Regions from separate parts of the Mesorhizobium sp. B2-6-1 genome, predicted to be linked through region 2. Evidence: riboswitches for the same ligand, from Rfam matches in the RefSeq annotation. Region 2 holds a riboswitch; the other holds the start of a gene.

Region 1 (14,354 bases), on a different contig from region 2:
GCCGCTGGTCGATTCCTGCATCGACCGCATGCTGCTCGTGCATTCGCTCGAGCATGTCGAAAACCCGCGCGAAACGCTGAACGAGATCTGGCGCGTGCTGTCGCCGGCCGGCCGGGTGGTCATCGTCGTGCCCAACCGGCGCGGCGTCTGGGCGCGGTTCGAGCACACGCCGTTTGGCAATGGCAGGCCGTTCTCGCGCGGTCAGCTCACCGAGTTGCTGCGCGAGGCGAATTTCACGCCCGCCGCCTGGTCCGACGCCCTGTTCTTTCCGCCATCGCGGCGGCGTTTCATGATGCGCTTCCACAATATGGTGGAGCGCGCCGGCCGGCGGCTGTGGCCGATCTTTTCCGGCGTCATCGTGGTCGAGGCGCAGAAGCGGCTCTATCAGGGCGTGCCGGCCGCCCAGCGCGCTTCCCGACGGGTTTTCGTGCCGGTGCTTTCGCCGCATGCAGCAACGCGGCTCGGCCGGCGAATAGAGACCGGGGCCACGACATCGCCGGGTCCGCGAATGACACCTTCGTGATCATGCCAGAAACTTGCGCCGGACGGCATTTCGCGACCTATCTGTCGCTGACGGGCTCGCAGCCTGGCTGAGTGACCAGTGGCGTCACTACACTTCATCCGGTTTTCAGCACCGCTTTTGAACGCAAGGACTTCAGCTCATGGCCGATTATCCGGACAATGATGCCTCTGCCCGGCCTATCGCTGCGGTCGAAGCTTCGAGCCTGCGTGATCAGGTGGCAACCATCAAGCTGGCGCTTGCCGGGTCGCCGGTCCGCAAAGGGCTACGCTGGGCCTCCATCGGAATGGTTGCCGTCATTGTCGCGACCTCGATCGGCCAGGTTCTGCTCAACCGCTGGAACCAGCCTTTCTACGATGCGCTTGCACGCCGCGACATGCAGGCCTTCCTGCACCAGCTCGCCGTTTTTGCCGCGATTGCCGGTGGGCTTCTTGTGCTCAATGTCGGCCAGACCTGGCTCAATCAGACGATCCGGCTGAAGCTGCGCGAGGCGCTGACGCTCGATCTGATCGATGGATGGATGCGGCCGGCGCGCGCTTTTCGCCTGGCGCATGCAGGCGCCATCGGGGTCAATCCCGACCAGCGCATGCAGCAGGACGCGAGCCATCTTTCCGACCTGTCGACGGATCTTGGCGTTGGCCTGCTGCAATCCCTAATCCTGCTCGCCTCCTTCGTCGGCGTGTTATGGGAGCTGTCCTCGGGCTTCGTCTTCCATGTCGGCGGGACATCGCTCGCCATACCGGGCTACATGGTGTGGGCGGCCATCCTCTATGCCGGAACGGCTTCCTGGCTGAGCTGGCTGGTCGGACGGCCACTGATCCACCTCAACAGCGACCGCTACACACGCGAGGCGGAGCTGCGTTCCTCGATGGTGCGCGTCAACGAGAACATCGATGCCATCGCGCTCGCCCGAAGCGAGCCCGATGCCAGGCGGCGGCTGGAAACCGACCTGGGCACCGTGCTCGGCGCCATGCGACGCATCTATAACGCCCAGATCAATCTCGCCTGGGTGACGGACACCTATGGCTGGATCACCGTGGTGGCTCCCATCCTGGTCGCTTCGCCGGTCTATTTCGCGGGCGATATCAGCTTCGGCGGACTGATGATGGCGGTCGGCGCCTTCAATCAGGTCCATTCTTCATTGCGTTGGTTCATCAACAATATCGGCAGCATCGCCGATTGGCGCGCGACGCTGATGCGCGTCGCCGATTTCCGCATTGCGCTGGATGAGACCGATGTGCTGCACGGCCAGGAAAGGCGCATCGAATTCGGCGAGAATGCAAACGGCAAGCTGACCTTCGAGAAACTCGAAGTGGCCTCGCCGGAGGGCTGCACGAGGCTCGCCGACCAGCATGTCGAGATCCACGCCGGCGAACGCGTCATGCTCACCGGCGAGCCTGGCGCGGGCAAGACGCTGTTCTTTCGCGCCATTGCCGGCCTGTGGCCATGGGGGAGCGGGCGCATCGGCATGCCGGCGGGAGAGACGCCCATCTTCGTGCCGCGCACGCCTTACTTCCCAACCGCCACGCTGCGCGAAGTGCTCGACCGCGTGGACGGGGTTGCGCCGGCAAGCGATGCCGATATCTCAGCCGTGCTGGCCGAGATCGGCCTGGAACACCTGTCGTCGTCGCTCGGCCGCAGCGCGCGCTGGGAGCATGAACTGGCCGACGACGAACTGCGCCTGCTGGCCTTTGCCCGCCTCGTGCTGCGCCAACCAAAATGGGTGATCATCGATGAGGCTCTCGATGCCTTCGACGGACCGACACTGCGGCGGGTGTTGTCGATGCTGGAGAAGCGGCTGGGCGGGGCGACGATCCTCAATATAGGCCGCGGCCAGCACAACAATCAATTCTTCCCGCGCGCACTGACCATCGTGAAGGCGTCCGGCGTGCCGGCTCTGAAGCCCGCGCGCATAAGGGCAGGCGCGATCGAGCCGCCGCCGGCCGCTCCTCGCCGCAAGAAATAGCACTTCCGGCATCTATTCGGACCAGCCCGCGCCACGCCACGTGGCAGCTTTATTTCGCCGTGATCGCGAGGGAAGATCGCACCGGAAACATAGCTTGAGCCGGCCATGCTTGATGCTCTCAGCCTGCTTGCCTGCCTGGCCTGCACCGAGGCCGCCGTGACTGCGCCTGCGCCGGATAGTCTGGCCGTTGATGTCCAACTGGTGCTGGCGGTCGATATCTCATTGTCGATGGACGAGAAGGAGTTCGCCCTGCAGCGCGCCGGCTATGTGGAGGCGCTGCGTCATCCCGACTTCATCAAGGCGGTCCGCGCCGGGAACGCCGGTCGCATCGCGCTCACCTATTTCGAATGGGCCGGCACTGTGCGCGACGACGCGCTCATCGGCTGGCAGGTCATCGACGGCGCTGAGAGCGCCAACGCTTTTGCCGACAAGATTGCAGCCCGCCCGTTCCGCAGCTTCCGCGGCACGTCGATCTCCGGCGCGCTCGCCTTCGGTGCAGGGCTTTTCGACCGCACTACTTTCGAAAGCGAACGCAGCGTCATCGATATTTCCGGTGACGGACCAAACAATATCGGGCCGCCCGTCACCGCCACGCGGGATGCGGCAAACGCCAGAGGCATCGTCATCAACGGCCTGCCGATCCTGATCAATCCATCGCCCACCTTCAGCCACCTCGACCGGTATTACGCCCAGTGCGTCACCGGCGGGCCGGGCTCCTTCGTGCTGCCGATTTATACAGCCGCCGAATTTTCGACGGCAATCCGGCGCAAGCTGATTCTCGAAGTGAGCGGCGTTCAGAACGAGACCAGGATCATTCCCGCCGAAGCCGAGGCTCCGATCGACTGCCTGCAAGGCGAACGCGACAGACGGTTCTTGTCGGATCCCTATTTCCCGGAGCTCGATCGCTGAGCCTTCGCCGGGCTATGCGTTCCAACCTGCTGATGACCTTCGTCGCAGAGATCAGCTTGCAGCTCGACTTCGCCCGAAAAGGGGGTGTCATAGCCACCTCCGGGATGGCCCTTATCGCTTCAACAAGAACACCGCTTGCTGGCCGAAGAAGTTCCAGAACCACCATGGCATCGACAGGCCGATCTTCTGGCCGTTGGCGTCGAGCGCGGTCGCCCTTTCCACGGTCGCGCCAAGCTCCTCGCACAGATTGACGAAGTCGCGGATGGTGCAGAAGTGGATATTTGGCGTGTCGTACCAGGAATAGGGCAGGTCCTTGGTCACCGGCATGCGGCCCTTGACGAACAGCGACAGGCGCACCCGCCAGTGGCCGAAATTGGGGAAGGACACGATGGCGTGTTCGCCGATCCTGAGCAGTTCGTCGAGAACGAGCTTCGGGTTGCGGGTCGCCTGCAAGGTCTGCGACAGGACGACGAAATCAAAACCCTTGTCGGGATAGAATTCGAGATCCTTGTCGGCGTCGCCTTGCACGACCGAGAGGCCGCGCGCCACACATTCGTTGACGCCGCGCTGCGACAGCTCCAGTCCGCGGCCGTCGATCTGCTTGGTCTCCTGCAAAAGCTCGAGCAGCGAGCCGTCGCCGGAACCGACGTCCAGCACCCGCGATTGCGGAGGGATCAGACCGGCGATCACCTCGAGATCGACGCGCTGGGCGCGGTTGACGCTCATGGCTTGCCCCTTGTCGTGGCGCATGATCCTTGATGCACAAGACTGTAACTTTGCCGGGTCACGCGCCGAGCCCTCTCGCTCGCGCGGCCGAGCCGATGAAGCCATTGATGGCGGCGAACAGTTCCGGCTCGTCAAGCAGGAAGGCGTCGTGCCCGCGATCGGTCTCGATCTCGACGAAGGACACCGACGCGCCGGCGGCATTCAGCGCATGGACGATCGAGCGGCTCTCCTCTGTCGGAAACAGCCAATCCGAGGTGAACGAAACCAGGCAGAAGCGTGTCTTGGTGCCGGCAAAAGCATCGGCCAGCCTGCCGCCATGGTCGGCGGCGAGGTCGAAATAGTCCATGGACCGCGTCATGTAGAGATAGGAATTGGCGTCGAAGCGGTCGACGAAAGTCATGCCCTGGTGACGCAGATAGCTCTCGATCTGGAAGTCGGCGTCGAAGCCGAAGGTCAGAGCTTCGCGGTCCTGCAGGTTGCGGCCGAACTTCCGGTGCAAGGCGGCTTCCGACAGGTAGGTGATGTGGGCGGCCATGCGCGCCACGGCGAGCCCCTTTTCCGGGCGTTTGCCGTGGTCGAAATACTTGCCGCCATGCCATTCGGGGTCCGCCATCACGGCCTGCCGGCCGACCTCGTGGAAAGCGATGTTCTGCGAGGAATGACGCGCGCCGGTGGCGATCGGCAGCGCCGAGAAAACACGCTCCGGATAGCTCGACGCCCATTGCAGCACCTGCATGCCGCCCATCGACCCGCCGAGCACGCAAAACAGTTTTTCGATGCCGAAATGATCGATCAGCATCTGCTGGGCACGCACCATGTCGCGGATGGTGATGACCGGAAGGTCGAGCCCATAAGGCTTGCCGGTGGCGGGATTGGTGGATGCCGGGCCGGTGGAACCGAGGCAGCCGCCGATGACGTTTGAGCAGATGACGAAGAAACGGTTGGTGTCGATGATCTTGCCGGGGCCGATCAGCACTTCCCACCAACCCGGCTTGCCGGTCACTGGATTGGTGCTGGCCACATGCTGGTCGCCGGTCAAAGCGTGGCATACGAGAATGGCGTTGGAACGGGCGTCATTCAGCGTGCCGTAGGTCTGGTAGGCGATCTGGAACGGCGACAGCAGCGTGCCGGCGTCGAGCTTGAGCGGCTTGTCGGCGCCGAAGCGCACGACCGGACTCGACGGTTGGTCTGCCTCGTTGTTGGTTCTGCCAGCGCGCTGAGCGGCCATCTCGTCTCTCTTGCTGCACCCTTGCCTTTTACGGAAATCGCTACCGATGTCAGCGCGGCCGATGCGTTCGTCCGGCCGGCCGCGGACAATAAAAAACCGGCAATGCCTTCGCAAAGCCGGTTACGTCACGCAAACGGCCCTTTAGCGAATTGTTTAACGTGGCTGCAAGCCGACCGGCCAAATCACCACGGAACTGTTGCTGCCCTTCTAGAACTCGCCTGCCCCGCCGTCAATGCCAACTGCTGGCACCACTGCCACCTCTCGACATTGCCGGCCATGGCTTGTATTTCCGCAGCGGCTTCCAGGACGGAAGCGTTCTCGACGGATTTGCGATATGAGCCAGACCCCGGACAAGGCACGTCCAACCCCGCGCGCGGGCATCATGGACATCGAGGCCTATGTGCCGGGCAAGAGCTCGGCCCCCGCCGGGGTGGACAAGGTCCACAAGCTGTCGTCGAACGAGAACCCGCTCGGCCCCTCGCCGAAGGCAATCGAGGCCGCGCGCGAGGTCGCCGCCAAGCTCGACGTCTATCCCGACGGCACCGCCCGGCGCCTGCGCGAAGCAATCGCCGAGGTGCATGGTCTGAACGCACAGAACATCATCTGTTCCAACGGCTCCGACGAGATTCTCGGCTTGCTGGCGCAGACTTATCTCGCGCCCGGCGACGAGGCCATATTCACCGAACACGCCTTCATGGTCTACAAGATCTACATCCAGTCGGCGGGGGCGACGCCTGTCGCGGTCAAGGAGACCGAGGAGCGCGCCGACATCGATGCGATCTTGGCGGCCGTCACGCCACGTACGAAGATCGTGTTCCTCGCCAATCCCAACAATCCGACCGGCACTTACGTGCCGTTCCAGGAGGTGCGCCGCCTGCATGCCGGCCTGCCGAAGAACGTGCTTCTGGTGCTCGATGCCGCCTATGCCGAATATGTCAGGCGCAACGACTATGAGGCCGGCATCGAGCTCGCGGGCAGCTCTCAGAACGTGGTCATGACCCGCACCTTCTCCAAGATCGGACTTGGCGGGGCGCGGATCGGATGGATGTATGGGCCGATGCACATCGTCGACGCGATCAACCGCATACGCGGTCCCTTCAACGTCAATGCGACGGCGATCGAGGCCGGCATCGCCGCCGTCCGCGACCGCGCCCATATCGAGCGTAGCGTCGCGCATAACGAGACCTGGCTGGCCTGGCTGAGCGAACAGATGACCGGGCTCGGGTTGCGGGTGACGCCGAGCGTCGGCAATTTCCTCCTCATTCATTTTCCCGACGACGGCAAGCATTCGGCCGCGGCGGCGGACGATTATCTCACCCAGCGCGGCTACATACTGCGGCGTGTTTCGGGCTATGGCTTTCCCAACGCACTGCGTATGACGGTCGGCACCGAAGAGGCCAATCGCGGCGTTGTCGCGGCACTCACGACATTCCTGAAAAGCTAAAACGCCATGGCATCACCGATGTTCGAAAAGATCGCGCTGGTCGGCATCGGCCTGATTGGCTCGTCGCTGGCCCGCGTCATCCGCCGCGAGGGCCTGGCCGGCCATGTCGCCATCTCGACGCGCAGCGCCGCGACGCTGGCGCGGGCGCAAGAGCTTGGGCTGGGCTCCTCCTACGCCATAGATGCCAAGGAAGCGGTCCGCGATGCCGACCTGGTTATCGTCTCGGTGCCGGTCGGCTCGTCCGGCGCGGTGGCGCAAGAGATCGCGCCGGCGCTGAAGAGGGGCGCCATCGTCACCGATGTCGGCTCGACCAAGGCTTCCGTGATCGCACAGATGCAGCCGCATATACCCGGTGGGGTGCATTTCATTCCCGGCCATCCGCTGGCCGGCACGGAGAAATCTGGGCCCGATGCCGGTTTCGCCGATCTGTTCGACAACCGCTGGTGCATTTTCACCCCGCTGCCGGACACGGATCCGGACGCGCTGGAAAGGCTTTCCGAATTCTGGCGCCGTTGTGGCGCCAACATCGACACGATGGATCCGCAGCATCACGACATGACACTGGCCATCGTCTCGCATTTGCCGCACATCATCGCCTACAACATCGTCGGCACCGCCGATGACCTGGAATCGGTGACCAAGACGGAAGTCATCAAATATTCCGCTTCCGGTTTCCGCGACTTCACGCGCCTCGCCGCCTCCGATCCGACCATGTGGCGGGACGTGTGCCTGCACAACAAGGACGCGATCCTGGAAATGCTGGCGCGGTTCTCGGAGGATCTGGCTTTTCTGCAGCGGGCGATCCGCTGGGGCGACGGCGACAAGCTGTTCGACCTGTTCACCCGCACCCGCGCCGTGCGACGCTCGATCATCGAGGCCGGCCAGGACATCGACGTGCCGGATTTCGGTCGCCAGGCGGTCGAGCATCCGGCGAAAAACTAGGCTCCTTCAGGCCAGGTCGCCGCCATCATCGCCAGTGTCTCGGCACGATCGGGCGCGCCCAGCCTGCCGCCGAAGCGCTGGCATTTGAGCGCTGCGGCCGCGCTGGCAAAGCGTAGCGCCTGCTCGATCGGCATGGCTTGCGCCAATCCGGCTGCGAATGCGCCATGAAAGACGTCGCCGGCTGCCAGCGTATCCACCACCTTGACCTTTGGCGCAGCGACGTGGCGTACGCAACCGGCCTGCCTGTCATGCCACCAGGTTCCAGCCCCGCCGGCGGTTACCGCGACGAAAGCGTCGGTGCGCGACGCAAGGTCGGCGCATGCGGCCTGCGGGTCCAGCGCCTGGCCGCAGACGATGCGCGCCGCCGGTTCGGAGGCGACGATGTGCGAGGCGAGCGGCAACAGCCGCTCCAGCACTGCCAATGGCGCGGTGTCGGCATCGAGGATCCCAGGGCGGCGGGCAGCGCGCGCAGCGCTGAGCGCCAGCGCCGCCGCACCCGGCCAGCGCACATCGACCAGCACGGCATCGAAAGCCGTGAGATCGGCGACCGGCAAGCCGTCGGGATCGGCCTGAGCGCGCTGATCGTAGAAAGGCACGATGATGCGCTCGCCATGGCCGTCGACAAGGATCGCGGCCAGCGCCGAGGACGCTCCGGGGACGCGACGGACGAGGCTGCAATCGACGCCCTCCGCCTCGATGCCCGATATCAGCTGGTCGCCGACCTGATCATCGCCGGCGCTCGCCCAAAGCCACACTTCGGCGCCCAGCCGGCGTGCGGCGCAGGCGGCACTCGTGGCCATGCCGGAAGCGATCTGGACGCCATCGGCGGCCATGAACTTGCCCTGATGGATGGGCAGCGCTTCGACGCGAAGAATGGTGTCGAGCGTCAGCGCGCCGACGCTCAGGAGTTTTGCCGGTCTGTCCATTGGGGATGCTTAGTCGACCGGCGTGATCTTGCCCAGCGGGATAAAGCCGAGCGAGGCCTTGCCCTTGACCACCTTGAGCGGCATCGACGGTTCGTTGCCGAGCAGCGCCAGGGCGGCAAAGCCTTGTTCGATCTGGTTCTTCTGTTCGGGTATGGCGGCCCCGAGAATGGCGGCCACGGCTTTCGGGTCTTTCAGCCTGATCATCAGATCGGCATCGACTAGGCCCTCGGCGTCGACCGACAGCGGCCCGGAAACGGTGACGTGCGCCGTGCCCGACGACAAATCGAGCCTGCGGATCTCGACGGCCTGGCCGCGCAGGCTTTTCAGTTGCGTGCCGATCAGGGCCAGGCCGTTCTTCAGCGTCGCCTCGCCACTGGCGTCGAGCGGCGGCAGGACGCGGCCCCCGATCGCATCGGGGTCGATCTCCAGATCGCCGAAGCTGCCGATATAGTCGATATCCCTGCCGTTCGGCTGCAGCTGGCCCGCCGCCTTGCCGGCGCTGAACAGTTGCACCGGATCGGTGTCGTCGGCCGGATCGGTCTGGCCGGACAGGCCCTCGGCCGTGAGCGAAATGCGTCGCGGCAGCGGCCATGAGAGCTTGACGTTGGCCTTAAGATCATCCCAGTCGATCCACAGCGGCACCATGCCCGGAACCGAGGTCCTGAGCGGACCGCGCAGGTCCGCGACCGGCGACAGCGGCTGGATGATCTGGGCGACGGCGTTGAAGGAGCCGGCAGAGGCGGCAAGGTTCTTGGCGTCGTCCTCATAAGCAAGATTGTCGCAGGAGACGGCGAAGCTCAGGGGATAACCGCTGACCTGGAGATTGGCGCAGCCGGCCTCGATGCCACTCTTGTTGAGCGTGGCGACCGCCTTGTCGGCTTCGCTCCGGACCCTGTCGGCGAGATAGAACCAGCCGCCGCTGTAGATGGCGAACAGCGCGATGACAAACGCTGCAAGCCAGAACAGGCGGCGGCGATGCTTCGGCTGGCGTTCGTCAGTGGACGTCATGCTGCGGTTCTCGTTCACGCATGGGGGCTGTGGGCGGGCTGTCGATTCTGGCAACGACAATAGGTAGACAGAGATGGACGGAAAAAACACCGATTCCGGTGTGGTGTTGCCATTCTTACGCAATCAGGCACGGCGATATGGGCGATTTTTGGGTGTTTGGCTATGGTTCGTTGATATGGCGGCCGGGGTTCGCGCATGTCGAGACAAGGCGGGCGCGCCTGCATGGCTATCGTCGCGCGCTGTGCGTCTATTCCTTCGTGCATCGCGGCACGCGGGAACGTCCGGGGCTGGTGCTCGGCCTTGACCGCGGGGGTTCCTGCGTCGGGCTGGCTTTCCGGGTGCCGGGCGAGTTGCGGGACGAGGTCATCGCCTATCTGCGTGAGCGCGAGCTGGTCACCAATGTCTATCTCGAGCGCATGCTCAATGTCCGCCTTGACGGCGGCGGCACGGTCGAGGCCGTGGCCTATATCGTCGACCGCAATCATGAGCAGTATGCCGGTGCGCTCGATGCGGCCCACGCCGCTGATGTGGTGCGCGGCGCTGTCGGCCAATCCGGCAACAATGAGGACTATGTGTCGAGCACGCTGGACCATCTCCGGGCGCTCGGCATCCGCGATCACTGGTTGGAAGACGTGGCCAGGCGGATCGCGCCTTTGTGAAGCGCTGGCTTGCGGAAAAATCCGGCGAGGTCTTTGACCTCGATGCGGCGAGACCTAGGTTAGGCTCCGACTCTCAACGGGCGATAGCCGCCCAATCCCACCAACACGGAGATCAGCCTTGCAGAAACGCCGTCTCGGTCGCACCGACCTTTCCATCGCGCCGCTGGTTCTGGGCGGCAATGTCTTCGGCTGGACCGCCGACGAGAAGACGTCGTTCGACCTGCTCGACCGCTTCGTCGGCGCCGGCCTGAACGCGGTCGACACAGCGGACGCCTATTCGCGCTGGGTGCCCGGCCACGAGGGCGGTGAATCGGAAACCATCATCGGCAAATGGATGAAGGACCGCGGCAACCGCGATAAGGTCGTGGTGATCACCAAAGTGGGCTCAGACATGGGGCAGGGCCACAAGGACCTGTCCGCCGCTTACATCGAAAAGGCCGTCGATGCATCGCTGAAGCGGCTTCAGACCGAGTTCATCGATCTTTATCTGTCGCACTGGCCGGATCCAACCACGCCCTATGAGGAAACCCTCGGCGCCTATGAAAAGCTCCTCGCCAAGGGCAAGATCCGTTATGCCGGCTGCTCGAATCTCGACGCCGGCCAGTTGCGCGCCGCGCTCGACGTGGCAAGCCTGCGCAGCCTGCCGCGCTATGAAGTGCTGCAGCCGGAATACAATCTCTACGACCGCTCGTCGTTCGATGGCCCGCTGCGCGATCTCTGCATGGCGGAGGACATCGGCGTGATCACCTATTTCAGCCTGGCCAAGGGTTTCTTGAGCGGCAAATACCGCAGCGAGGCCGATCTCGGTCAAAGCCCGCGCGGCGGCGGCGTGAAAGATTACCTCAATGCGCGCGGTATGCGCATCCTCGCGGCACTCGACGCGGTGTCCGCCAGGCATTCGGCCAAACAGGCGGAAGTGGCGCTTGCCTGGGTCATTGCCCGGCCGGGCGTCACCGCGCCTATCGCCAGCGCCACCAAGCCTGAACAGATGGACAGCCTGATCAAGGCGGTGTCGCTGGAGCTGAGCGCCGACGACATGGCCGAGCTCGACAAGGCGAGCGGCTGAGCCGTCAGCAGCGCGCACGATCGTCCAAGACGGTCGCCCCGACCTTGCCATACCGTCATTGACGCTTGGCAAGACAGGAGGCGCGGATGGCAGGCCCGCTTTTTTCGCAGCCGGATATGTGGCGTCAGCTCGTTGCGCTGATGCTTGCCGCTACGGCCGTCATGGGCAGCCCGGGACCGGCGACGATAAGCGTCATCGCCGTCGGCGCGGCTTTCGGCCTGCGCCGTTCCCTGAGCTACGCCTTGGGGGTCATCCTGGGCACGATCACCGTGCTTCTGGTCGTGGCAAGCGGGGTGAGCGCCATGCTTGCCGCGATGCCGCCGCTCGCGCCGCTGCTTGTCGCGGCGTCGGCTGCCTATATCCTCTATCTCGCGTTCAAGATTGCCAGCGCGCCGCCCCTGGCGGCGGATGCCGGCGAGGCCGCGCGACCGACATTCACCGGCGGGTTCCTGCTGGCGGTGGCCAACCCGAAGGCTTATGTGGCCATCGCCGCGGTGTTCGCCGGCGCGTCCGCGGATTCGGGCGCCGGCGCCATCGGCACCGGGCCGAAGCTGACCGCTCTCGCATGCATGATCGTCGCCATCCATGCCGTGTGGCTGCTTGCGGGCGCTGCTTTCGCGCGCTTTCTTCGCAGGCCGGTGGCTTCGCGCATCATCAATCTGGTCTTTGCCGCGACGCTGGTGCTGACGACCGCACTGGCTGTGTTCGCTTGAACGTTGCGCGAGCCGCCATCGGCGCGCCGAAGGCCGCACTTCAGGCTTTGGCGCCGAGTTCCCGCAGCCGCTTGACCGCCGTCGGCGGCAAGGCGGGCGGATTGGGTGCACGGGACGCGTCGATGAGGAACTGGTCGCAGGCGGTTTCGGTTTCGCCGATCAGCCGCCGCATGAATTCCTCCTTGTCCAGGCCCGGCGGGATCGGCGGCAGGAAGCGCGCCTTGATGGTGCCGGGATAGCGCAGGAACTTGCGGCGCGGCCAATAGAGGCCGGCAACATGGGCGACCGGCACCACGGGAATGCCGAGCTGCGCATAGATTTCGACGATGCCGTATTTGTAGGCGGGTTCGTCGCCGGGCGCGCGGCGGGTGCCTTCGGGATAGATGATGAGCTGCCGCGGGTTGCGCGCGATTTCTTCCTTGGTCGCCGCAACCACCGCCTTCAGCGCCTTGGAGCGGCTGCCGCGGTCGACCGGGATCATGCGCATTTTCAGGATGTACCAGCCGAAGAACGGAATCCAGGTCAGCTCGCGCTTCAGAATGTAGAGTGGATCCTGGAGATAGGGGAAGAAGGCGATCGCGTCCCAGAAGGACTGGTGCTTGGGCGCCAGGATGAAGGAACCTTCGGGCAGATTTTCCACCCCGGTGATGTCGCTCTTGGTCCCGGCGATCTTGTCGTAGAGCCACATCGAGGTGCGCGACCAGAACTTCGGCACGAACCAGGCGCGATGGCGCGGCGACAGGAAATAATAGGGAGTCCAGAGGATCATCTGGACGATCAGATTGATGTAGAAGACGAAGTTGAACGCCAGCGATCGGACTTGGAGCATTGGGGGAGGCCCGGTAAGGAGGTGTGCGTTGGTTACACCAAGCGGGCGCAAAAAGGAAATGGCCGAAGATGCCCCCGAACGGCGCCGAAAGACATTTCGGCTTCGCCCACGGCCCAGCCGCGCTACATCAGCCGCGCCAGCCTTTCTTTCAGGCGCGGGGCGGCGAAGTCAAGAAATGCGCGCAGCTTGACCGGCAGCAAGCCGTGGCCTGCGTGCACCAGGCTTACCGGCCAGGGTTCCGGTTCGAACTCCCGCAGCAGCACGCGCAGCGCGCCTGACCGCACCGCCGCGTCGACCTGGTAGGACAGCACCCTCGTCAGCCCGACGCCGGCGAGCGCGGCATCGATCGCAGCTTCGGCGGTGTTGACCTGAAGCCGCGAGCGGACCCGAATCGGCATCTCGGCCTTCCCGACGGTGAAGCTCCATGTCGAGAGCGCGCCCGGCCCTTCGAAGGTAATGCAGCTGTGGGACTCGAGGTCCGCAAGCGCCGTCGGGGCGCCGCGTTCGGCCAGATAGCCGGGGCTCGCGCAAACGACACGGCGGATCGTACCGATCCGCATGGCGACAAAACTGGAGTCGGGAAGCCGGCCGATGCGGATGGCGAGGTCGAAATGGTCCTCGACCAACTGGGTTATGCGGTCGGCCAGCGTCAGGCGGATGTCTACGTCGGGATAGGCGGCGAGGAAGCCGGTCACGACCGGCAGCACATGCAGGCGGCCGAAGACGACCGGCGCGGTGATGGCCAGTTCGCCCGTCGGGGCGCTGTATTCGCCGGCCGCCATGCGCTCGGCCTCGCCGACCTCGCCCAGGATGCGGCGGCAGGCGGCAAGATAGGCCTGGCCCGCATCGGTCAGCGTCAGCCGGCGGGTGGAGCGGTTCAGAAGGCGGGTCTTGAGATGCCGTTCCAGGTCGGAAACCTTGCGGCTGACCGTCGCCAGCGGAATGCGAAAACGGCGCGCGGCTGCAGACAGGCTGCCGGCCTCCGCCGCGGCGACAAAGAGCGACATGGCTTCGAGCCGGTCCATCGATTCTTCCGGAAATTGGAAGGATAGATTACAAATATGGCATCTACATCTGTCTGATGGAAGCCTCCATATTGGCCGTGACGCAGACGACCCGGGTCAAGAAAGGAATTGTCATGTCGCAAGAGCGTCCGCCGCTGCCGCCATTCACCGCGGAAACCGCCGCGCAGAAGGCGCGCATGGCCGAGGATGCCTGGAACTCGCGCGATCCAGCCCGTGTCGCGCTTGCCTATACGGTAGACAGCCGCTGGCGCAATCGCGCCGAGTTCCTGCAAGGCCGCGATGCCATCCAGGCTTTCCTGACGCGCAAATGGAGCCGGGAACTCGACTACCGGCTGATCAAGGAGGTCTGGGCTTTCCATGGCAACCGTATCGCGGTGCGTTTCGCCTATGAGT
Region 2 (14,354 bases):
GTTTCAGGGCCGGTGGTGATGGCTGGCAGACGCGCATGAACGAAGCGTTGCGCAAAGCGGCAGGCCTGTAATCCTCGGTCTGCCAGTCCTCATCGGGCCTTCAACGCCTGCGCGATGTCGTCCAGCAAATCGTCGGTATCTTCCAACCCGACCGACAGCCTGAGCGTGCCGGGTCCGATGCCGAGCTCGGCGCGCGCTTCGTCGCTGAGGTTCTTGTGCGTCGTCGTCGCCGGATGGGTGATCAGGCTTTTGGCGTCACCGAGATTGTTCGAGATCAGGACGATGTCGAGCGCGTTCTGCAAGGCGAAGGCACCCTGCTTGCCGCCCTTGACGTCAAAGCAGATCAGGGTGGAGCCGCCCGACATCTGCTTCTTCACGACGTCAGCCTGCGGATGGTCGGCGCGCCCGGGATAGATCACGCGGGCGATCTCCGGCTGCTCGGCCAGGAAATCGGCGACCTTGCCGGCGCTCTCCGTCTGCTGGCGCACGCGCAGCGGCAGCGTTTCCAGGCCCTTCAGCAGCGTCCAGGCATTGAACGGCGACAGGCTGGGGCCGGTATGGCGGAAATAATCGTGCAGGTTCTCGTCGATCCACTTCTTGTCCGACAGAATGACGCCGCCGAGACATCGGCCCTGGCCATCGATGTGCTTGGTCGCCGAATAGACCACGATATGCGCGCCGAGCTGCAACGGCTTCTGCTGCAGCGGCGTGGCGAAGACATTGTCCACGACCAGCCGCGCGCCGATCGAATTAGCAAGCGAAGCGACGGCGGCGATGTCCACCACCTCAAGCGTCGGGTTGGTCGGGCTTTCCAGGAAAAACAGCTTGGTGTTGGGCCGAACCGCCTTTTCCCAATTGGCGATGTCGGTGCCGTCGACCAGCGTCGCCTCGATGCCGTAACGCGGCGCCAGCGTCTCGACCACCCAGCGGCAGGAGCCGAACAGGGCGCGCGCCGCAACGATATGATCGCCGGCCTTGACGCTGCACAGGAGTGCTGCCGTCACCGCCGCCATGCCGGACGCGGTGGCGCGCGCGTCCTCGGCGCCTTCGAGCGCGCACATGCGCTTCTCGAACATGTCGACGGTCGGATTGGCGTAGCGCGAATAGATGAAGCCCGGTTCCTCGCCCTTGAAGCGGGCTTCGGCGGCTTGGGCCGTTTCATAGACATAGCCCTGGGTCAGGTACATCGCCTCGGAAGTTTCACCGAAGCCGGAACGCAGAGTCCCGCCATGCACGAGTGCGGTCTGAGGCTTCCAGTTGCGCGTCTTGCTCGTCATCGTCCTATCCAAACACAAAAAAACCGGCCGCGAAAAAGTCGCAACCGGTCCATGCGGCCTTGCGGCCCGACGGTCCTTTAGCGACTTGTTTAACGTGGCTGCAAGCCGACCGGCCAAATCACCACGGGATAACGACCCTTTAGACCCGCGCCACGCTTGCGTCAATTGCCGGCTTCATTAAGAGACTTGTACCAGCAGAGCGGAGCCAGACTTTGCGGCAGACAGGAATTCTTCCCGATCAGGACATTGCGGCGCTGTTCCAGTCCGGCGCGCTGAAGTCGTCGCGTGCGCTCGACGCCGACCAGATCCAGCCGGCCAGCCTCGATCTGAGGCTCGGCGACAAGGCGTGGCGGGTGCGCGCGTCCTTCCTGCCGGGTCCCAACCACAAGGTCAGTGAAAAACTCGACCGGCTGAAGCTGCACGAGATCAGCCTGGCCGACGGCGCCGTTTTGGAAACCGGCTGCGTCTACATCGTGCCCCTGCTCGAAAGCCTGGCGCTGCCGGCGGAAATTTCGGCGTCCGCCAATCCCAAGAGCTCGACCGGGCGGCTCGATATCTTCACCCGCGTGATGACCGATCGCGGCCACGAGTTCGACAAGATCGCCGCCGGCTATCATGGTCCGCTCTATCTCGAAGTCAGCCCACGCACCTTCCCGATCGTCGTGCGCGCCGGCTCGCGCCTTTCGCAGATACGCTTCCGCACCGGCAATGCGCTGCTCTCGGAAGCAGAGTTGCATCAATTGCACCGGGCCGAAATGCTGGTCGCCACCGAACCGCCGAACATCTCCGGCGGCGGCATCGCATTGTCGATCGATCTCAACGGCGACAGTGACGGGCTGGTCGGCTATCGCGGCAAACACCATACCGGCCTCGTCGATGTCGACAAACGCGCGGCGCAGGAGATCGTCGACTTCTGGGAGCCGATCCACAAGAGCGGCGCCGGCGAGCTGGTGCTCGATCCGGACGAGTTCTACATCCTCGTCAGCCAGGAAGCGGTGCATGTGCCGCCGCTCTACGCGGCCGAAATGACGCCCTTCGATCCACTGGTGGGCGAGTTCCGTGTCCACTATGCCGGCTTCTTCGATCCGGGCTTCGGCCACTCGGCGGCCGGCGGCACCGGCAGCCGCGCCGTGCTCGAAGTGCGCAGCCATGAGGTGCCGTTCATCCTCGATCATGGCCAGATCGTCGGCCGGCTGGTCTACGAACATATGCTGAAGCGGCCGCAGGCGCTTTACGGTACCGAGCTCGGCTCGAACTACCAGGCGCAGGGCCTGAAGCTGTCCAAGCACTTTCGCGCCGCGCCCTGAACGCTCATCACCGTCAGGCAAGATACTTGCCTGCGCCGGCTCGCCATGCTTGGCTACCTCGCCGGCCGCCGACGTGGCGGCGCTCAAGGGGAATGAAAATGCAGATTTCGAAATGGATCGTATCGACGGCGGCCGCCGCCATGCTGACGCTTGGTGCCGGCGTCCTGTCGGTGCATGCGGCGGAGAAAATCAAGATCGGCACCGAGGGCGCCTATCCGCCGTTCAACACCATCACGCCCGACGGCAAGGTCGAGGGCTTCGACATCGACATCGCCAACGCCTTGTGCGCGCAGATGAAGGTCGAATGCGAGATCGTCACCCAGGACTGGGACGGCATCATACCGGCTCTGCAGGCCAAGAAGTTCGACGCCATCATCGCTTCGATGAGCATCACCGAGGAGCGCAAGAAGCAGGTTGCGTTCACCCACAAATACTATACGACGCCGCTGTCGCTCGTCGCCCTGAAGGACAGCGACATCGCCTCGACCGAACCGGCGGCACTCACCGGCAAGACGGTCGGCGCCCAGGCGGCGACCACGCAGGCCAATTACGCCCAGGACGTCTATGGCAAGGCCGGCGCCGAAGCGAAGCTCTATCCGACCCAGGAAGAGGCAATCACCGATCTCCAGAACGGCCGCCTCGACGCCGTCCTTTCCGACAAGTTCGTGCTGATGGACTGGATGAAGAAGGCGAGCGACGGTTGCTGCAAGATGGTCGGCGACGTCAAGGGCACCGAGACCGAAGCCGGCATTGCCGTGCGCCTCGAGGATACGGCGCTGCGCGACAAGCTCAACGCAGCCATTGACGCCATCGTCGCCGACGGCACCTACAAGAAGATCCAGGACAAGTATTTCGATTTCGATATTTATTGAGATCTGAGACGCTTCTTACCTTCTCCCCTTGTGGGAGAAGGTGGCCTCGCGAAGCGAGGTCGGATGAGGGGTGTTCCAGGGAACGCCAACGCCTCACTCCGGCCAGCACCCCTCAACCGTCTCGGCGCTGCGCGCTGATCCACTGCCCTGGGGCAAGCCACGGGTCTCGCCCCGTCCTTCGGATCCCACAGGGGAGAAGGAAATGATGGCCACCCTCAGAGCGCCTTCACCGCCACCTTCACCGGCTTTTCGATTTCGAGCGGGTTGCGCAGCGGCAGGCCGAAATCGCCGGCCTCGATCTCGAACACGTCGCCGGCCTCGGTCTTGATGCCGTCGGCGAAGGACAGGGTCGCGGTGCCGAACATGTGCACATGCACGTCGCCCGGCTGGCGGAAAGCCGAATATTTGAAATGGTGGTGTTCGAGATTGGCGATGGTGTGCGACATGTTCGCTTCGCCCGACAGGAACGGCTTTTCCCACATCAACTTGCTGTCGCGCCAGATGCGTGAGGAGCCCCTGATGTCGGCGGGCAGGTCGCCGACCAGGATCTCAGGTCCGAAGGAGGCGTTGCGCAGCTTGGAATGGGCGAGGAAGAGGTAGTTCACGCGTTCGGTCACATGGTCGGAAAATTCGTTGGACAGCGTGAAGCCGACCCGGAACGGCGCGCCGTCGTCGCCGATGACATAGATGCCGGCAACCTCGGGCTCCTCGCCGGCATCCTTGGCGAAGGCAGGTGACAGGAGCGCGGCACCCGGCGCCACGGCCATCGTGCCATTGCCCTTGTAGAACCATTCCGGCTGCACCCCGATCTGGCCTTTCGCGGGTTTGCCGCCTTCCAGCCCCATGCGGAACATCTTCATGGAATCGGTGAGCTGCTCTTCGCCGTCGGTGCTGAGCTTCTTGTGCATGGAATCGCGCGTTGCCGCCGAGCCGAGATGCGTGAGCCCCGTGCCGGTCAGATGCAGATGCGCCGGATCGGGATGATTGATCGGCGACAGCAGCCGCCCCTTCTTGTAGGCGGCGTCGAGATCGACGGTCTCGCCAAGTCCCTTGCGTTCGATCAGCGCGGCAAGGCCCACGCCGGTACGAGCGGCTTCCATCGCCAGCGAATAGACGCTGCGCGCGCCGTTGATGATCCGGGTCTTGCCGCCCGTGCGTGCAACGACACGGATGGTCTCGGCGTCGTCGAGAATCTGCGAGATCAGCATGATCAGTCCTCTCTCATATCTTGGCATGGCTGCCTTCTGGCAAACCCTGACCTGCGCGGCTCGGACTGGCCGTGCCACGGGTTGAACTCGTCGTCCGGATTGCGCTCGCGAGCCCGGTCCCTGAAGGACTTCTTCAAGCCGGCGAATTGCCGGCAGCGCCGCGACCGTATGCCTCCTGCTTGCCTCGCCTGAAACCTGTTCAGGCCTTGTTCTTGTTGTAGACGTCGAAGATCACGGCGCCGAGCAGCACCAGGCCCTTGACCACTTGCTGCCAGTCGACATTGACGCCCATGATCGACATGCCGTTGTTCATCACGCCCATGATGAAGCCGCCGACCACCGCGCCGATGACCTGACCGACGCCGCCCATCGCCGAGGCGCCGCCGATGAACACCGCGGCGATGACGTCGAGCTCGCTGCCGAGGCCTGCCGCCGGCACGGCCTGGCCAAGGCGCGCCGCGATGATCAGGCCGCCAAGCGCCGACAGCACGCCCATATTGACGAACACGTAAAGCGTCAGCCGCTCGGTCTTGATGCCCGACAGCTGCGCGGCCTTGGCGTTGCCGCCCATCGCATAGATGCGGCGGCCGATCGTCATGCGCTTGGTGACGAAGACGAACAGCGAGATCAGCAGGCCCATGACGAGCAGCACCACCGGCAGGCCCCGATAGCTGGCGAACTGGTAGACCAGGAACAGCGCCAGCGCGCTGCCGACCAGCGTCTTGATGACGAACAGGGTAAAGGGCTCGGCCTCATAGCCGTGGCGTTCGCGTTTGCGTCGCGTCCGCAGCCCGAAATAGGCATAGGCCAGCACGGCGATCAGGCCCAGCACGATCGTCGTCATGTGCAGCGTCAGGCCGCTGCCCATAATCGTCTTGCCGGCTGCATTCACCGTTGGCGGGATCAGCGTCAGCGGTCCGATGACATCTGGAATGAAGCCGGAGCTGAGTGCCTTGAACTCGGGCGGCAGCGGCCCGACCGAAGATCCGCCGCCGAGCAGCGCCTGGCAGATGCCGCGGAAGATCAGCATGCCGGCCAGCGTCACGATGAAGCTCGGTATTCGGTGATAGGCGATCCAGTAGCCTTGCGCCGCGCCGATGAGGCCGCCCACGATCAGGCAGACGATGGAGACCACCAGCGGGTTGCTGAATATGCCGAGAGGCCAGATCACCATCATCATCGCCGCCAGCGCGCCGATGAAGCCGGCCACGGACCCCACGCTGAGGTCGATATGACCCGATACGATGACCAGCAGCATGCCGAGCGCCATCACGATGATGAAGGAGTTCTGCTGCACCAGATTGCTCAGGTTCACCGGCTTGAACAGCGTTCCCGAGGTGGTGAACTGGAAGAACACCATGATGGCGATCAGCGCCAGGATCAGGCCGTATTCGCGCAGGTTCGTCGCCAGCGCCGATACGGCGATGCGTGGACGCTGCCCTACATCTTCGGCGACGTTGCTCTGCGGGGCGGGGGCGCTTTCCGTGCTCATGCTGCTTTTCCTTCTCCCCGAACGATGGCGCGCATTATTCTTTCTTGGCTTGCGTCCGCCGCGGGCATTTCGCCGACGATGCGGCCTTCGTTCATGACATAGATGCGGTCGGTGATGCCGAGCAGTTCTGGCATTTCCGACGAGATGACCACGATCGCCTTACCTTCGGCCGCAAGGCGCGCGATGATCGTATAGATTTCATATTTGGCGCCGACATCGATGCCGCGCGTCGGCTCGTCCAGGATCAGCACTTCCGGGTCGGCGAACAGCCATTTCGACAGCACCACCTTCTGCTGGTTGCCGCCGGAAAGATTGCCGGTCATCTGATAGACGCTGGAGGCGCGGATGTTGGTCTGCTTGCGATAGTCGTTGGCGACGGCAAGCTCGCGCAAATCGTCGATCACGCTGTGGCGCGACACGCCGCCGAGATTGGCCAGCGTAATGTTGTGCTTGATATGGTCGATGAGATTGAGGCCGTAGGTCTTGCGATCCTCGGTCACATAGGCAATGCCGTGTTCGACCGCCCTGCTCACAGAGGAGACGTCGATCGGCTTGCCCTTGAGCAGCACCTCGCCGGTGATGCGGCGCCCATAGGAGCGGCCGAACAGGCTCATGGCGAATTCGGTTCGCCCGGCGCCCATCAGCCCGGCAATGCCGACCACCTCGCCCTTGCGCACATTGATGTCGATGCCCTTGATCACCTGCCGCTCGGCGTGGAGCGGGTGATAGACCGACCAGTTCTTCACCTCGAACACGACCTCGCCGATATCGGGCTCGCGCGGCGGATAGCGGTCGTCGAGCGAACGGCCGACCATCGAGGTGATGATGCGGTCTTCCGAGATGTCCTTCCTGGACAGCGTCTCGATGGTTCGCCCGTCGCGGATGACGGTCACCTTGTCGGCGACCCGGTTCACCTCGTTGAGCTTGTGCGAGATCAGGATCGAGGTCATGCCTTGTCGCTTGAATTCGAGCAGAAGGTCGAGCAGCGCCTGGCTGTCCTTTTCGCTGAGCGACGCCGTCGGCTCGTCGAGGATCAGGAGCTTGACCTCCTTGCTCAGCGCCTTGGCGATCTCGACCAGCTGCTGCTTGCCGACACCGATATTGGTGATCAGCGTCTTGGGGTCCTCCTTGAGGCCCACCTTCTTCAGCAGGGCGCTGGTGCGCGCCTCGTTGGCATTCCAGTCGATGACGCCGTATCGGGCGTGTTCGTTGCCGAGGAAGATGTTTTCGGCGATCGACAGCATCGGCACCAGCGCAAGCTCCTGGTGGATGATGACGATGCCCTTGCGTTCGCTGTCATGAATGCCTTTGAACTGGCATTCCTGGCCCTGAAAGATGATCTGGCCGTCATAGGTGCCGGAGGGATAGACGCCCGACAGCACCTTCATGAGCGTCGATTTGCCGGCGCCGTTCTCGCCGACCACGGCGTGGATCTCGCCTTCCTCGACCCGAAGGTTGACGTTCGACAGCGCCTTGACGCCGGGAAACGTCTTGGTGATGTCCTGCATCTCCAAAATCGTCGAGGCCATGGGTAAAGTGCTCCTGCGAGACCCGCAACAATACCGGGGTCGCTGGTGAACGAAAAGGGGCCCTGCGTTGCGCAGGACCCCTGGCTATGCAACCGAATTTACTTCAGTTCGTCGGCCTTGATGTAGCCGGAGTCGACGACCAGGGCCTGGTAGTTCGACTTGTCGACCTCATGCGGCGTCAGCAGGATCGAGGGAACGACCTTGACGTCGTTGTTGTAGGTCTTGGTGTCGAGGCCTTCCGGCTTGCCGCCCGAGAGCACCTTGTCGACGAGCTCGACGGTGGCCTTGGCCAGTTCGCGGGTGTCCTTGAACACGGTCGAGTACTGCTCGCCCGAGATGATCAGCTTCACCGAGGCGGTCTCGGCGTCCTGGCCGGTCACGATCGGCCACGGCTGGGCCTCCGTGCCGTAACCGACAGCGCGCAGCGAGGCGGTGATGCCGCGCGACAGGCCATCATAGGGCGACAGAACGCCATCGACGCGGCTGCCGTCCGAATAGTTGGCCGACAGCAGATTGTCCATGCGCGCCTGGGCGGTGGCGGCGAGCCAGCGCAGCGTGCCGACCTTGTCCATGCCGGTCTGGCCGGACTTGATCTTGATCGAACCGTCGTCGATCAGCGGCTGCAGGACGGAAATCGCGCCGTTGTAGAAGAAGAAGGCGTTGTTGTCGTCGGGTGAGCCGCCGAACAGTTCGACGTTCCACGGCTTGGTATTCGGGAAGCGCTCCTTGAGGCCCTTGACCAGCGAATTCGCCTGGATCACGCCGACGCCGAAATTGTCGAACGTGGTGTAGTAGTCGACATTGGGCGTCTTCTTGATCAGGCGGTCATAGGCGACGACGACGACGCCGGCATCAGCGGCCTTCTGCAGCGCATCCGACAGGGTGGTGCCGTCGATCGAGGCGATGATCAGCGCCTTCGGACCCTTGGTGATTTCGTTTTCCAGCTGGCTGAGCTGGTTGGGGATGTCGTCCTGCGCATATTGCAGGTCGACCGTATAGCCCAAAGCCTCGAGCTGGGACTTGACGGCATCGCCGTCGTTGATCCAGCGCTGCGAGGTCTTGGTGGGCATCAGCACGCCGACGAGACCCTTGTCGGCGGCGTGCGCCGAATAGGTCATGGCAGCGATGCCAAGGGCCGCGACGGCGGCCAGCGTCTTGATGATCTTCACAATTACTCTCCCTGGTTGATGGACGCGACACCTCGGGGCTTCGCGGGCCGCGCAGGCGAGCAGGAGCGCAAGCGCCGCTGTCGTCTATCGATCTCCGGTATCCTCCCAATCGGCCCTGGGACTGATTTCAATCGACACGATTTTCCTCGTCATCGACTGGCACGCCCCAGGACGCGCGAAGGGTGTGTCCCTTTGCCATAACTGTCAAATGCGATCTTTGATGATTGCTATACCGAAACTGGTATACGTTGACGCTAAACTCAAGGGCATTGGGAGCGAAGGGAAATCAATGGCAACGTTGCGCAATCCTGGCGGGATTTCAGAAGGTTACGAGGTGCTCCCCGGTGACGGCGAGACCCTGCTGCGCAGCGGCCTCAGCCTGCGCCATATGCGCATGATCGTTGCACTGGACGATCACGGCCGGGTCAGTTCCGCCGCCCAGGTCATGAATATCTCACAGCCGGCGGCCTCGCGCATGATCGCCGAGATGGAAGCCGTGCTGGACGTCACGCTCTGCGAAAGGCTGCCGCGCGGCGTCACCTTGACGCCCTATGGCAAGGCGCTCGCCAGGCGCGCGCGCTCCATCCTCTTGGAGATGCGCGAGGTCGATCGCGAGATCTCCGAACTCAAGGCGGGCAAGGGCGGCTCGGTGTTCCTTGGTGCGGTGACGGCGCCCGCGATCGAGCTCGCGGTGCCGGCGATCCGCGAAATCCGCCGCATCTACCCGCGCATCGAGATCACCATGCAGGTCGAGACCTCCAACGTGCTGGCGCGCGAGTTGATCGCGTCGCGCCATGACTTCATCATCGCGCGCATCCCCGACGATCTCAACCCGCGGCTGTTCGAGTCCCGTGTGATCGGCGTCGAGAAAGCCTGCCTGATCGTGCGCCGGGGCCATCCGCTGACCGAGGGCAAGGCGGTGCGGTTGGAGGAGACCGCGGCCTATGACTGGGTTTTCCAGTCCGGCGGCTCGCCGCTGCGCCAGGCCATGGAGAGCAATTTCCTGAACCGCAACATCGCGCTGCCGGACCGCATCCTCAACACCAGTTCGCTGCTCCTGACCCTGGTCATGGTCGCGCACTCCGACGCCATCGCGCCGGTCTCGATCCAGGTGGCGAAATTCATCCAGAATCCCGAAGGGCTGGCCGGCGCCATCGATGTCGTCCAGACCGAATTCGACATCGAGGTCCGGCCCTACAGCCTGATCACAGTGAAGAACCGCGCCCTGTCGCCGGCGGCAAAGATGCTGCATGACTTCATCCTGCGCGAAGTGGGATGACCGGAACAAAAACCAGGTAAGTGCGTTCAAAGGCCAATCGGCGTTCGCGCCGGAGCTCGTTTTGAGCCGGGGAACGATGCGCCGATGATAAACAACTCGGGAGATTTTGATGGAACGTCGGTTGTTTCTTACTGGAATGCTTGGCGTCGCGGGGGCCGTTGCTTTTGCAGGCCTGGCCAGGCCCGGCACAGCAGTTGCCGGGGTCCCGAACGGCAACGGAATCCTTGACGAGCTCGACAAGGACGACCTCGACAGGGCTGATGCGGCCGTCTTCGAAGGAGACGATCAAGCCGAGGTGGAGCAGATCTCGCATCGCCGGTGGCATCGCCGGCACCGTCGTCATGGGCGCCGCCGCGCCTGGCGCAGGGTCTGCCGCAGCTATTGGCGCCGCGGCCGCCGCCATGTCCGCTGCTGGCGCAGGCGCGTCTGGGTTAGTGTTTGGCTCTAAAACGATACCGGGAAAACGGCTGGAGCGGTTTTCCCGGGACCATGGCTCGACCGCATCTCCGATCATTTCGGCAATCTGTCGGTTCGCAAGTGCGACCGGCCGGAGAAGATCAGGCCGAGGATCCGGGCGCTGCGCGCGAAGTTCGAGGCGACGCCGCGCGCATGCAGGTCTGCCGCGCGTGCTGTTCGAGGTCGCCCGCGGCGCGCTTGCGCTGAACCCCTGCGAGGCTACCAAGCAGCTTTACAGCGGCTCGCGCTCGGAGATCATCTGAACCGATGCCGATCTGGCCCGCATCCGGCCGCACGCCGCCGCAAGGCTGCGATCCCGCCTCTATGACGATCTGCGCGCCTGCTGAAGCGCATCCCGTTCCGCTCGCCCGTCATCCTGACCTCGAGCATGAGAAGACCGTGGAACAAGGATGGCCTCGGAAGCTCGTTCATCCAGGCTAAGAAGGATGTATGGTCGGAAGGCTGCGACCTCCATTTTCACGATCTCCGCGGCACTGCGGCGACGAAGTTCTACGTTAACGGCCTGACCGAGCGCGAGATCGCTGAGGTCATGTCACGAGGAAGACAACGTCTCCCGTATCATCCGCCGTTACGTCGGTCGTTCCGCTGCGATCAAGGATATGATGAAGCGTCTGAACGCGGTCCAAGGGAAGCTCACATCCTGACAATCTGTTGTCAGGGTCCTTACATCAGATCGCCGGATTTTTTCCATTTAGACAGCTCTAATAGTATAGATGGAAGGAATCGAAGCAGTATCAGGAAGGAATCGATGCCAAATCCAGGCCTCTCCCTCGTGGGATTTATGGATATCGGAAATGCAATCCAGCATCTGCGCAACGGATGCATTCCGGCCGATCCTTCCGACGCAGCTTTGATTCAGGAGTGGAACGCGGCTCGTGGAATGCTGGGACCGCCCATCGCCAACGCTGGCCATCCAGAAGTCCTGGACATCCCGCAGGCTCATCACCGGTACGTTGACGATCTCCTGAACAATTCCCACTACGCTCCGCAGTTGCAGGGTGTCGCTGTCCGGCTGGTGGAAATCGAGCCGCTACTTGCCTATCAGGCAACTGTCGACGATGGCAGATCGGCGCATCATTGCGGCGCTCTCCCACCCGCTCCTCCACTGGGTGACCTTTTCCCGATATGTCTTCCTCAGGCACAGGTGAATGAAGCGGTCTCGGCTGTGCTGAATGGCAACTCTGCCATGCTGCGCTCGAAAAGCCTGAATGTTCGGACGATGCAAGCTGGCGTGATGAACGGCCAAGCTATGGGACTGTTTTTCGGAGTAAGCTTGCCGCACGTCCACGTGGTCAGGTTCAACGGCCGTTGCTACCTTCACAATGGATTCCATCGAGCCGTCGGACTGCGTGCCGCCGGCGCAACGCATCTTCCTTGCCTATTCCGTGACGTCAACGATGCGGCCTCGGTTGGCCTCAACCCTCCGAGCACATTTGACCTTCAGTTGTTGGAATCCACCAACCCGCCGACCCTCGGCCACTTTTCACAGGGCAGGGCATACGCAGTCGAACTCCGGAAATTGATCCGGGTGCTTCATGTCAGTTGGGCGGAATATGCGGTTCCCGAGGACTTCTAACAGCTGATTGCCAGCGTCAGAGTCTCAGACGGATTTCGCGAAGGAGAAGAATCCGGAGCAGGGTTCTTGACCAGCATGCTCGATTCAGCATCGACAATATCGCGACGGTTCACCGAACTGCCGGTAGCCTTCACCGTCTTCTGTTCGACTTGCAGATCCGTGCGTCGAGCTTCATGCATTGCCTTCGCGCTCCTCTGTCAGGCTCACACTGAGACGCAATACTCGTGACAACATGCATCATCACGGTTAACGCCACGTTAACCTGGTCGCTTCGCAATTGTCGGCTTTCTAGCCGATCTCAGCCGCGAAGCGGTTGTTCCCATAAGCGGCATCCTATCAGGAAGTTCCGTTCTGGGAAGACAAATTCCTCATCCGACATATAGTGCAGTGCACAAGAAAACAAGCCATTCTTCGGATGTAGGTAAACGGACCGCCACCAAGGCCGGACGGAGCCACCAGCGAACAGAGTCCTGTAAAACCGCTGGTTTTCAGGGTTCTCTCAATCAGGCTCCAGCCCTTGCGACGTTTGCTGGAGCGGGTAGCGGGAATCGAACCCGCGCGTTCAGCTTGGGAAGCTGACAGGCTACCATTACATCATACCCGCGCAGCAGCCTCGTTACCATGAGGGCTGGCCATCGGGCAATCGCAAAGCGGCTCACTTTCCACACGGTACCGTCCCAGCGACCGGCGCGCCGCATGCCGGTTCCGCCTGCTATTTCACTTTCGCGATCTCGGTGCCGGCTGCAAAGCTCGGCCAGTATCTCGAGATGGCGAGTGCGGCGCCCGCGGAAGAGAAGTGACCATAGTCGAAATAGAGAAATTGCTTGTTGCCGGCATCGGCATACGAGCAGCCTGCGGCGTCGCACAGATAGGTCAGCGGGTCTATGAAGTCAGCGCCTTTGACGAAGGGCAGAACCCGCTTGTTGATGTCCGGATCCATGGCCATCGGCCAGGACATGTTCGCGGTATCTCCTCGTCTTGCGAAGAAGGCGATTTTCTGGACGTCGGCGATGAATTCGGGAGACTGGCCGATGACGTAGACCTTGACGCCCATCTGGCGAAGCCGGTCGATCGTCTTCTGGAGGCCGCCGAAGCCCCTGACCTCGTAGTCGGTCCATCGGCCACTCAGGATCACGGCCTGAATGTTGGCTTCGCGGATGATCGACAGGGCTCGCTCGTTGAAGCTGGTACAGGCGGGTCGGGCGTAGGAAAAATAGGTCAGGTCCGGAGGGCAGCCGGCATAGGTGTATTGGATGACGTTAGCCTGGATTTTCTGGGCGTTGGCTTCAAGTCCCGAGACATAGTGGGCGGCGAAGGAATCGCCCCACAACAGCACATTGGTGGCAAAGCCGCTCGTTCGGGTGCAGGCGGCAAGGTTCCAGTCCTCGATCCGGTTCGAGCCTTCGTTGAAGCAGATGCCGTTGCGCCAGTCGCCAACCTGGATCCGTTCCGTTGAAAAGTCCGGGAAGCGTTGCGGAAAACCGTTGCCGAGCGCCCCGGCCACGCCGCCGACGCAGAGCAGGACGATTGCCGTCGTGGAAAAGGCGAAGATAGGCAGCGGTGCGGTGTAGGCCCGTTTCCGCCGAAACGGCTGCTCGACATATTTCCACGAGAACGCCGCCAGGGCGAAGCTTGCCACGGTCATGGCGATGATCGTCGGCACGCCGATGGCTTTCAGCGAAACGTAATGGACGAAAGAATTGATCGGCCAATGAACGAGGTAGAGCGAATAGGAAATGAGGCCGATCCAGACCAGCGGCGGAAACTGCAACACCCGCGTGGCGATGGTTGCCGGCCCCTGTTCGCCCGCCCTTTCGTGGCCGGCATAGATGAGCAGCGCGGTGCCGATGCAGGGGAACAAGGCATTGTAGCCCGGAAAGGGGTCGCTCTCCGAAATCGTGACGAAGCCGAAGGCGACCATGGCAAAGCCGGCGAGGCCGATCAGTTCCATTGCCGGCTGGCTGGCAAGTGCCGGCGGCTTTCTCAGCATCAGCATGGCCCCCAGCGCCAGTTCCCAGATGCGCGTCGGCAACAGGTAGAAACCCGCCGTGGGCGCCATCGAGGTCGCCATGACCGCCAAGACGAAACTGCCGATCGCGATCGGCAGCAATATCGTCAGCCAGCGTTTCGAGGCATAGCGATAGATCAGGTACACCAGTATCGGCGCG

What was found. A riboswitch is a leader RNA that binds a small molecule or an ion and turns the genes downstream of it on or off. The one in region 2 is predicted to bind S-adenosylmethionine.
Positions count from the first base shown of each region.
Region 1: it holds a riboswitch for S-adenosylmethionine, as region 2 does, so the genes downstream of both, FJ443_RS15915 (homoserine O-acetyltransferase) here and FJ443_RS10550 (O-succinylhomoserine sulfhydrylase) in region 2, are expected to answer to the same signal.

Region 1 covers NZ_VFUH01000007.1:32,126-46,479, forward strand. Annotated here, with positions in the region: gene FJ443_RS15895 (methyltransferase domain-containing protein) at 1-523, shown strand, start outside; gene FJ443_RS15900 (ABC transporter ATP-binding protein/permease) at 663-2,486, shown strand; gene FJ443_RS15905 (DUF1194 domain-containing protein) at 2,592-3,395, shown strand; gene metW (methionine biosynthesis protein MetW) at 3,507-4,121, opposite strand; gene FJ443_RS15915 (homoserine O-acetyltransferase) at 4,180-5,349, opposite strand; SAM riboswitch at 5,471-5,548, opposite strand; gene hisC (histidinol-phosphate transaminase) at 5,684-6,793, shown strand; gene FJ443_RS15925 (prephenate/arogenate dehydrogenase family protein) at 6,800-7,735, shown strand; gene FJ443_RS15930 (sugar kinase) at 7,732-8,661, opposite strand; gene FJ443_RS15935 (DUF2125 domain-containing protein) at 8,671-9,669, opposite strand; gene FJ443_RS15940 (gamma-glutamylcyclotransferase) at 9,807-10,328, shown strand; gene FJ443_RS15945 (aldo/keto reductase) at 10,447-11,394, shown strand; gene FJ443_RS15950 (LysE family translocator) at 11,481-12,107, shown strand; gene FJ443_RS15955 (1-acyl-sn-glycerol-3-phosphate acyltransferase) at 12,148-12,936, opposite strand; gene FJ443_RS15960 (LysR family transcriptional regulator) at 13,059-13,961, opposite strand; gene FJ443_RS15965 (DUF1348 family protein) at 14,075-14,354, shown strand, end outside.
Region 2 covers NZ_VFUH01000004.1:14,846-29,199, reverse strand. Annotated here, with positions in the region: gene FJ443_RS10555 (BrnA antitoxin family protein) at 1-71, shown strand, start outside; gene FJ443_RS10550 (O-succinylhomoserine sulfhydrylase) at 90-1,277, opposite strand; SAM riboswitch at 1,335-1,412, opposite strand; gene FJ443_RS10545 (2'-deoxycytidine 5'-triphosphate deaminase) at 1,490-2,584, shown strand; gene FJ443_RS10540 (ABC transporter substrate-binding protein) at 2,725-3,456, shown strand; gene araD1 (AraD1 family protein) at 3,672-4,664, opposite strand; gene mmsB (multiple monosaccharide ABC transporter permease) at 4,864-6,156, opposite strand; gene mmsA (multiple monosaccharide ABC transporter ATP-binding protein) at 6,153-7,685, opposite strand; gene chvE (multiple monosaccharide ABC transporter substrate-binding protein) at 7,784-8,854, opposite strand; gene FJ443_RS10515 (LysR family transcriptional regulator) at 9,144-10,133, shown strand; gene FJ443_RS31130 (hypothetical protein) at 10,111-10,476, opposite strand; gene FJ443_RS10505 (hypothetical protein) at 11,359-12,186, shown strand; tRNA gene FJ443_RS10500 (tRNA-Gly) at 12,717-12,790, opposite strand; gene FJ443_RS10495 (acyltransferase family protein) at 12,899-14,354, opposite strand, start outside.